One region of the Rhizobium sp. NZLR11 genome, then DNA from elsewhere that is predicted to be linked to it. Evidence: predicted binding sites of a transcription regulator. Region 1 holds the regulator's gene; each other region holds the start of a gene.
The links. The regulator LexA, encoded in region 1, represses DNA repair genes until DNA is damaged. The targets are predictions, from matches to a motif close to TGTTCNNNNTGTGTTCNG.
Positions count from the first base shown of each region.

Region 2: a site for LexA is predicted at 1,647-1,664, ahead of HJB83_RS33310 (PA0069 family radical SAM protein). Genes of this name have one in related genera too.
Region 3: a site for LexA is predicted at 1,323-1,340, ahead of HJB83_RS34080 (ImuA family protein). Genes of this name have one in related genera too.

Region 1 is NZ_JABDWD010000022.1:40,699-43,934, reverse strand. It holds gene HJB83_RS28240 (VOC family protein) at 1-788, opposite strand, end outside; gene lexA (transcriptional repressor LexA) at 986-1,705, shown strand; gene HJB83_RS28230 (ComEC/Rec2 family competence protein) at 1,686-3,236, opposite strand, start outside.
Region 2 is NZ_JABDWD010000042.1:867-4,102, reverse strand. It holds gene moaB (molybdenum cofactor biosynthesis protein B) at 1-494, shown strand, start outside; gene HJB83_RS33320 (hypothetical protein) at 577-891, opposite strand; gene HJB83_RS33315 (glycosyltransferase family A protein) at 1,075-1,593, opposite strand; gene HJB83_RS33310 (PA0069 family radical SAM protein) at 1,733-2,890, shown strand; gene HJB83_RS33305 (ribonuclease HII) at 3,217-3,236, shown strand, end outside.
Region 3 is NZ_JABDWD010000006.1:111,991-115,226, reverse strand. It holds gene HJB83_RS12610 (DNA polymerase Y family protein) at 1-347, opposite strand, end outside; gene HJB83_RS34080 (ImuA family protein) at 358-1,302, opposite strand; gene HJB83_RS12605 (metallopeptidase family protein) at 1,464-1,901, shown strand; gene HJB83_RS12600 (DUF1737 domain-containing protein) at 1,925-2,131, opposite strand; gene HJB83_RS12595 (CoA ester lyase) at 2,131-3,036, opposite strand; gene HJB83_RS12590 (hypothetical protein) at 3,177-3,236, shown strand, end outside.

The sequences.
Region 1 (3,236 bases):
TCTGTCACGGCAAGATCGGTGACGGTAAAGAGGATAGCCCGGCCGCGCAGGCCGCGGTCGGCGGATGCGACGGCGATCTCGAAATAGGCCTCCAGCCCTTCCGGCGTCATCAGGCTGATTTTCGCATTCGGCGCCGCGATATTAACGCCGAAACCGGTTTTCTCGACGGCCGATTGCGCCGTTGCAAGGCTGACGAAGGCGGCGAATGCAGAGGGGTCCGGCGCGCAAAGCGCGATCTCGGCAATGCCGGTGACGCCATTGGCATGCGTCTCTAGCGCACCGCGATCGGCCGGCAGAGGATTGATGCGCTCAACACAGAAGAGGAAGAAATCCGGCGCGCGCAACTCAGCGGCAAAGGCCAGCTTGAAGCCGGCCATGGTCTCGGAACCGTCCGGCATTTTCATCGGCCGGCTGAACTGCAGCATGTCGCCGGCGCTCGATCCGCTGCCGACGAAGCTCCGATGAGCGCGGCCGGCATCCCCGGTGCCGAACGCCACCGCCGAAAGCCCCTCCTCGCCACAGCGGAAGCGGAAGGCCCGATTGCGGGCGGTGAAGACATTGCCTTGCCGCGCCGATGCCTCGCTCTCCTCGCGGCTGGCGATACCGAGCGGCTCCAGATAGGTCTTGTCGGCAAAGAAGACGCAGGCATTCTCCGTTCCGAAGGGATGGCGGGCATCGGCGGCAACGGTGAAGCCAAGCTTGCCGAGCCTTTCGCGCGCCAGGTCGATATTGACAACGGGCAGCACGACATGATCCAGCGGGTGCGGTTTGGCCGAGTGCTCGTTCATGATATCCCTCCCTGAAACGCCAAGAGGGTGCGACAGCGCCACCTTCAATGCAAGACATGTGCGCCAATCCGGCGAATGAAAATAAAAAACTCAACGAGTTGGCGGCAAGTTTTACGGAAATTTAGCTACTTGCGGAACACATATGGAACATATAGTGTTCTGTTCTGGATTTGTTTCAATCAAGGGGTCACACGTCGATGCTCACGCGCAAACAACAGGAGCTCCTGCTTTTCATTCATGAGCGCATGAAGGAATCCGGCATTCCGCCCTCTTTCGACGAAATGAAGGATGCCCTGGATCTGGCCTCGAAATCCGGCATTCATCGTTTGATCACAGCGCTTGAAGAGCGTGGCTTCATTCGCCGCCTACCGAACCGCGCCCGGGCGCTCGAGGTCATCAAGCTTCCGGAGGCCTACAGCCCGAGCATCCAGCCCCGGCGCGGCTTTTCGCCAAGCGTCATCGAGGGCAGCCTCGGCAAGCCGCAGCCGGTCGCCGCCGCCGCTCCTGCAAAACCGGTCGCCGATAACGGCAACTCCGTCTCCGTGCCGGTCATGGGCCGGATCGCTGCCGGCGTTCCGATCTCGGCGATCCAGAATAACACCCACGACATCGTCGTTCCCGCAGACATGCTCGGCTCCGGCGAACATTATGCGCTGGAGGTCAAGGGCGATTCGATGATCGACGCCGGCATCTTCGACGGCGACACGGTAATCATCCGCAACGGCAGCACCGCAAGTCCCGGCGACATTGTCGTTGCCCTGGTCGATGACGAAGAAGCGACGCTCAAACGTTTCCGCCGCAAGGGCGCCTCGATCGCGCTGGAGGCTGCCAATCCGGCTTATGAGACCCGGATTTTCGGGCCGGACCGCGTCAAGGTGCAGGGCAAGCTCGTCGGCCTCATTCGCCGCTATCACTGACATTGGAGAGGCCGGATTCGGCAAAACTGTTGCTGCGCCAGTCATAGGCGCGATGGCGCTTCCATGGGCGCGACAGGGTTTCGAATGCGGTCACGACCTCCAGGCCGGCATCGGCGAAGCGCAGCTCGACGGAGCCAGTCCTGCGCAGCGTCTCACCGGTAAAGAGCGTCGCTCCTGATCGGCAGCTGTTGAACCGCAGGCGGACCGACGTCACGACGATATCCGCCGCGTCGCAAGCCGGACCGAGATAGGCAGCGTTGTCGATGACGGCAACCACATGACCATTGCCGAGCCTTGATGTGCACCAGGCCTTTTTGACGCAGGAAAAGCGGTTTGCTTCACCACCGGCGACAGCCGCCCGCATCGCCGCCCTCGCTTCATTCTGCTGATCGCGGGAAAGCCTGACGCGGCGGTCGTCTCCCTCCGGCGGGACAGCGGGACCATCCAGCATTTTCGGCGGGAAATGCGTCGGCAGGACAAGTGCTCTCTGCCACTGATCGAAGATGAAATCCGGCGGGTTTTCGCGGTTGGAAGCGATTGCCGCAGCCGCGACCACTGCGACGAGACTGCCATCCTCCGAAATCACCAGATCCGGCGCCCGGGGAAGCGGCAGAAGCAGCACGCCGAGCGTAGAGACGGCGATAATCGATGTGCCGATATGGCGCAGCCGGGTGCGCAGCAGCGTCAGCAGCAGAAAGCCGGCCACGGCGACAGCGAAATACCAAGCCGGCAAGCGGCCGATGCCGATATCACCGCCCCAACCGGACACCGTTTTGGCGACCGCAATCACCAGGTCGAGGCCGAGGCCGACCACCTTCCAGAGCGGAACGTCCAGACCGAACGGCATGAGCAACATCGCCAGCAGCCCGGCCGGCATGACGATGAAGGAGATGATCGGCATCGTCGCGAGATTTGCCGGCAGCCCGTAAGCGGTCAGGCGATGAAAATGTTCGATCGAAAACAGCGCCGTGGAAAAACCGCCGATCAGCGAGGTCAGGAAGACGCCGCCGAAGAAGCCGGCGACGGCAACGACCGGTCGGAAGACCGGCAGTTTCAGCAAGGCGTTTTCGCGGACGCGCCGGTCCTTCCACAGTTGATAACCCGATACGAGTGCCAATGTCGCGGCAAAGGACATCTGGAAGCTCGGGCCCAAGACTTCGGACGGCGAAATGGCGATGATGACGAGCGCCGAGAGAACGACATTGCGCAGGCTGATCGACGGCCGGTCGAAGAAGACGGCGACCAGCATGATCGCCATCATGATGAAGGCACGTTCGGCCGAGACCCCGAAGCCGGAAATCAGGTAGTAGGCGGTGACGGCGCTGAGCGCGCCGGCGGCGGCGATCTTCTTTGTCGGATAGGCCTGAGCGACGCCCGGAAAAAGGCTGAGCAGCATCCGGAAGCCGACGAAGAAGATGCCGGCCGACAGCGCCATGTTGAGGCCGGAGATCGCGACAATATGAGCAAGGCCGGACTGGCGCAGCGCCTCCGTCGTCGCATTCGAGATGGCGCGTCGCTCGTCGGTCACCAA
Region 2 (3,236 bases), on a different contig from region 1:
TTTCGGATACGCGCACTCCGGAGACGGACAAGTCAGGCGACACGCTGGCGGAGCGAATTACCGAGGCGGGCCACAGGCTGGTCGACCGAGCGATCGTGCCTGACGATCGGGAGAAAATTGCAGCCCGGGTGAAGGCCTGGACCGAACGGGACGAGATCGACGTCGTCATCACCACCGGCGGCACCGGCTTCACCGGCCGCGATGTGACGCCTGAGGCGCTGGAACCTTTGTTCGAAAAGCGCATGGACGGCTTTTCCGCCATCTTCCACCGCATCTCCTATGAGAAGATCGGCACGGCGACGATCCAGTCGCGCGCTACGGCAGGCGTTGCAAACGCCACCTTCATCTTCGCGCTGCCGGGCTCGCCCGGCGCCTGCCGGGATGCCTGGGACGGCATTTTGAAAGGGCAGCTCGACTACCGCAGCGCGCCGTGCAATTTCGTCGAAATCATGCCGCGTCTGGACGAGCATTTGAAACGCGGCGCGGCGAAATAATGCATGTCGCCCGGGAGTGTGCCGCGGTTCCGGGATACCGACATTCATAAAACAACTAAAGCGGGCCGCGCTTTTGAATTCGCTATATGGCAAGGCCCGGCAAAGCGGGCATCGTTTCCCAGCTATCACCCGACAGCAGGATGCAGCTGATGCCATGAACATCCGTGACGACGAGCGTCCAGGTTCCGCTTTCGGCGGCATAGACCTCGAGAACGGCGTTCTGGTTGACCAGGCCGACTGCCGTCAGCTTTTCAGCGAAGTTCCTGTCAAGGAAATTGACGACGTCGGATCGGCCTGCGCAACTGAGCATCGTCTGCGATGCTGCCGAATGCGGATGCGCGATCATCAATGTCGGCAATATGACGGCCAGCAGGCCGTAGACCATACCGTGTGCCATGACGCACCTCCTTTCGCCGGGACCCCGGCAGAAGAGGAGATTTTCGCTGACCTGTTCTGCCGTCCACCGGCATTCCATGGCCATCCGTTGCGAAGCGAGGCGCTTCGGCGGCGCCATCGACGAATTATAGCGCAAAATTCCATTGGGCGCCATCTTTGCGCGATGACGGGAGGAGCGCGAATATTACCGCGCGGCTCTGGCGACCCAGGAGGGAATCAGTTCGCTCGCGAGCTTGCGTGGCTTCTGACCCTTGGCGAACTCAGCAAGGCGCATGCCGCTATGGGCAGCGGCGAGCGCCTGTTTCTTCGGCATCAGCAAACCAAGCTCCAGCGGCGGCACGGCGCGGCCGAGGCGGCGGAGGAACGGGCGCCGGTAGCCGCGCGAGGCGGTGAAACGCGCCGGCAGCTTGTTCAGCGCGACATATTCGGCGATCTCGTCGATCCAGCCGGCCTGGGGTCTGGCGCCCGGCTCGACGAAAAGCAGCCATTCGCCGCGGGCCGAGCGGACGATGTCCTTGATATCCCACTGCGAATGAAAACGGCAGCCGGCGGCGTCGGCGACCCGCGAGGTGCCGTCGCGCGAGCCGTGATCAAGCACGACCACATCGCTGACGAGCCCCTCCACCGCGCCTGCCACCAATACCGATAGGGTCTGCGCCAGCTCAGATTCCTGATCCTGACATTCGAGAACAACCGTCAACATTGCCTATTCATAATGCGCCGCACAAAATTTTGCCAGCGGCGTTTTCCGCATTTTGTTCTTGCATTGTTCTTGTTTTGCGGATAGGAATTTAATCATCAAAACGGGCGGGAGCGATGCCTTTCCGTCACGGGAGAATCCGATGAGAGAGCAGTCCCTGGCAGGGCAGGCCGCATTCGCGCCTGCCAACACAGCAGATATTGCCGATGCGATGATGGTGTCTTCCGGCCTGCGGATCGAGGTCGATCGGCGGCGCGGGCGTGGGGCGGGACTGAACCCGACCGGGCGGTTCGAGGCGCTGCAGCGGGAAACCATCGATGACGGCTGGCAGACGCTGGAAGAGCTTCCGCCGTTCAAGACCGACGTGCAGATCGAGAAACCCCGCACGGCCATCACCCGCAACGAATCGCCGGATATTCCCTTCGACCGTTCGATTAATCCCTATCGTGGCTGCGAACATGGCTGCATCTATTGTTTCGCCCGGCCGACACATGCCTATATGGGGCTCTCGGCGGGGCTCGATTTCGAGACGAAGCTCTTTGCCAAGCCGGATGCGGCAAAACTGCTGGAGCGGGAACTCGCCAAGCCGGGTTATAAGGTGCGGGCGATCGCGATCGGCACCAATACCGACCCCTATCAGCCGATCGAGAAGGAGTGGCGCGTCATGCGCGGCATTCTTGAGGTCTTGAACAAGGCGAACCATCCGGTATCGATCGTCACCAAGTCGGCGATGATCCTGAGGGATCTCGATATTCTGCAGGATATGGCGGCGAAGAACCTGGTGCGCGTCGGCATCTCCGTGACCACGCTCGACCGCAAGCTTGCCCGGACGATGGAGCCTCGCGCCGCCACGCCGCCGCGCCGGCTGGAGACCATTCACACGCTGTCGGAAGCAGGCATCCAGACGGCTGTGATGGCCGCCCCGCTGATCCCGGCGCTGAACGATCACGAGCTGGAACGCATCCTCGAATCGGCCAAGGCTGCCGGCGCAGCCGAGGCGAGTTATGTCATACTGAGGCTGCCGCTCGAGGTCAGCCCGCTGTTTCGCGACTGGCTGCTGCAGCACTACCCCGATCGTTACCGGCATGTGATGTCGCTGGTGCGCTCGATGCGCGGCGGCAAGGATTATGATGCCGAATTCGGCAAACGTATGAAGGGCGCCGGTCCCTATGCCTGGCAGATCGCCCGGCGCTTTGAAATGGCGGCAAGACGTTTCGGCCTGACGCGACGCGGCATGCCATTGCGCGACGACCTGTTCGTGCCGCCTGATGGTAGCGGCGTGCAACTGTCACTGCTGTAACCGTTTGTTTTACGCAATTCTGGGCAACAGCGCTTCGCGCTTTGCCCCGGGGAAAACCGCAAGGCACTTTTCCTGGAATTGACCTGACTTTTTACGCAATTCTTGGCAAAGGCGCTTCGCGCCTTGCCTGGGAAAACCGCAAGGCACTTTTCCTGCAATTGCTTGAAGCTTGCGCATCGGCCCATCGAGAAACCGCCCTGTTTTCGAGCTCCGAGCGCAATTCCCGCGGATGGGCCTGACCGCCACCATCCGCCGGACCCGGTCCCCGACCGCCGCCCTGATCGGGGACTTGCGGGCAATCGGGTTGGCGTGCGAGGTTCAGCCGCATGAAACCTCGCACGCCACC
Region 3 (3,236 bases), on a different contig from region 1:
GACGACGAGATCGCCCCGCGCGCATCGAACCCCATATGAAAAAGCCGCGACAGCACATCCTTGAGAAGCGTCTTTTCCCCGCCGAAGAGATGGGCGCAGCCGCTAATATCCAGAAACAGGCCGTCCTTGCCGTCGAACGCCACCAGCGGCGTATAGCGGTCGCACCAGTCGGCAATGGCCTCCAGCAACCGGCGGTCGGCCTCCGGATCCTCTTCCGCGACCTCGAGCAATGGGTACATGGCGCGCGCTTCGGCAACGCCCTGCTCCTTCTTCAGGCCCAGCCTCTCGGCCAACTCGTCCAGAGCCGTCAGCCGCATCGCATTGTTGAGCTTGCCGGAACAGACGATAGGCGGCGTCTCAGGACGCCCTTTCGAACGCCAGGAGAGCCCCCACCGCCTGCGGGCGATTCGGTCCGTTGGCAGATGCGGGAAGCTGAGCGCTAGAATCCGTTGACTGTTCGCTTGGAGGACGAACGAGGTTTGGTTCGGCGACAGGGAGAAATTCGCGTTCATGGGGGTTCCACTCCAGAAAAAAGGAGAGCGGGGCCGGGTTACGGCTCTTCTCCAGCGTCAGACGGAAAATCGGATTGCCGATGCTGCCGGAAAGCTTCGATCCATCCGGCAATGGCCGCAGACCGGACGGGGCCGGCTCGACATGCAGACGGAAGGCCGCGCTGCTCGCCTCCTCCGCCCCGGCTTGACGGACAATAAAGAGCGGACGGCGGGCAGCACGCGCCCGAAGGCTGAGCCTGCGGCTTTCGGTCAGACCGAAATGGGCGGGATTGCCGCGCACTTCGAAGATGACGGCCGAAAAAGCAGCGCTTTCCACCGCCGTCTCCACCAGCCAGAGCGCCTCGTCCAGCTTGCGCGGCGCCGCATGGAGAAACCGCTCCGGGCTCAGCCCGAAATCCAGAAGCCCGGGGGCATAGGGACGGCCGGCCTCCAGCGTGCCGACAGCATCGCCGATCCAGAGGAACGGCGAAAGCCTGCCGGCATCCGCTTCCTGCTTCTGCAGCCGCGCTGCGACAGCCATTGCCAGCCCGCTGGCAGCACCTGCATCGCGAGACAAAATCGAGCGGAATTCGGTGATTGCATCGAGCGGCAGACCGCCTTCCAGCGCCTCATCAAGACATTCCACCCCAAACGCCAGCGGCGGCAGAATGCATCTCCGGGGCGCCTTGCCGCCTTCCGCCAGGGTTTCCCGCTCGGCCGCCGCAAGCGCCGGCGCCGGCTTCCCCTCTAGTCTGGCGATGGTTTCGCGGAGCGCAAAAAGCCGCTCGCGCGCCAGGGCGTGCTGCGCCATGGCGTTTCTCCAATCCGTCTTGTTCCTGTTATGTTCTTATAGATTCCAGAGAGCTAATGAAGAGTCAACGGCCATTTTATATGAATTTATTCCTGCCTTTGATTCCGCACTCGAAAATCGGCGATAAAGGTTCTATATGGCCCGCAAAGGAAGGATTATTCATGGCCCGCATAGACCAGAGCGATGATTGGCGGGACCGCCATGCGCCGACGATAAGCGCCTTCGAGTCGCTGGCCATGGAGGCCTACAGCCATCTGCCGGAAGAATTCCGCCAGCTGACCACCAACCTGACGATCGAGATCGAAGATTTCCCCGATGACGACGTGTTCGAGGACATGGCGCTGGAAACCCCTTTCGATCTGCTTGGTCTTTTCGAGGGCAGGGGCATTTCCGAACGTTTCACAGTGGAAACCGGCGAGATGCCCAACCGCATCCGCCTCTATCGGCGGCCTATTCTCGATTACTGGGCTGAGAATGACGAGACGCTCGGCGACATCATCACCCACGTCCTGATCCACGAAATCGGCCACCATTTCGGGCTGAGCGACGATGATATGGAGCGGATCGAGGAAAGCGCCGAGGAAGCCGCCGATCGCTGAAGCCGGGTGTCCGGCAGAACGAGCTATTGCTCGGAGAGCTTCACCTCGGGATGGTAATCCTTGCCTTCGACAGTCTTGACGACGGCCTGGCCGCACTGCATCGCGCCGGTCGCGGCATTGAAGGCATATGTCGGCGAGCCCTCCAGTGACCAGCCCTTGTTGAGGGCGGCGGTGACCTTGTGGCAGAAGGAAGCATCGTCGGGACCGGTCAGGAAGCGGTAGAGTTTCATCAGGCGGGCTTTCTTGCAGAAATCAGGCGAGCTTTATGAACCAGAGCTTCGGCTTGGACAAGATGCAGCCGCTCGATCATCCGCCCACCTGAATTGATGACGTTCAAACCATCGGAAGCGGGGTCGGCAAAGGCTGATATGATCGCCTCTGCTTCCGCAATGGCCGCCGGATCCGGGCCGAAATGGCGGTTGGCAGGCTCGATCTGGGTGGGGTGGATCAGCATCTTGCCGGCAAAACCCATGGCCCGGCCCTGCAGGCATTCGGCATCGAAACCCTGTTCGTCCCTGAAATCGTTGAAGACGCTGTCGATTGCATCGAGCCCGTAAGCGCTGACCGCCAGGACGACCTGCATCAGCCATGGCACGAGATAGGTCCGCCCCGGCTGGGCCAGCACGCCCGTTTCCCTGCGCAGGTCGTTGAGCCCGACGACGAGGCAATCGAGCCGCGAGCCCGTCGTGCGTCCCGCTTCCGCGATTGCCGCTGCATTCAGGATGCCGCGCGGCGTCTCGATCATCGCCCAGATGCGCAGATCTTCCGCTGCATCCGCTTCGAAGAGAAAGTCGCTGATATCAGTGATATCCTGCGGCTCGTCGACCTTCGGCAGCAGCACAGCATCGGGACCAAGCGCCGTCACCAGCTCCATGTCCGCCGGCCCGAAATCCGATGACAGGCTGTTGATGCGGATAATCCGCTCCTTGTTTTCGAGCGGCCGATCCGAAAAGAAGCGCCTCAGGTTTTCCCGCGCTTGCCCCTTCTTTTCCGGCGCCACGGAATCTTCGAGATCGAAGATCACCGCATCGCAATCGACCGCATGGGTCTTTTCGAGGGCACGCAGATTGATGGCGGGCACACTCAGCACCGAACGGCGCAGGCGGACGGAGCGGGTCGCTGGGTTTCGGCTCATGGCTGAATTAGTGCCAAGCTTTGAAGGCCGAAGCAAGCAGCCCGCCCCGGAACGACGCGCAGAACAACAAAAAGCCATGCTTGCCTTGCAGAGAGGAAAAAGAAGGACCACATTCCTTTCCGAAGAAAGGTCTCAAACCCATGCAGAACATTCGCTCCATCTTCTTCATGCTTGCCGGCGCCACCGTTTTCGTGGCCATG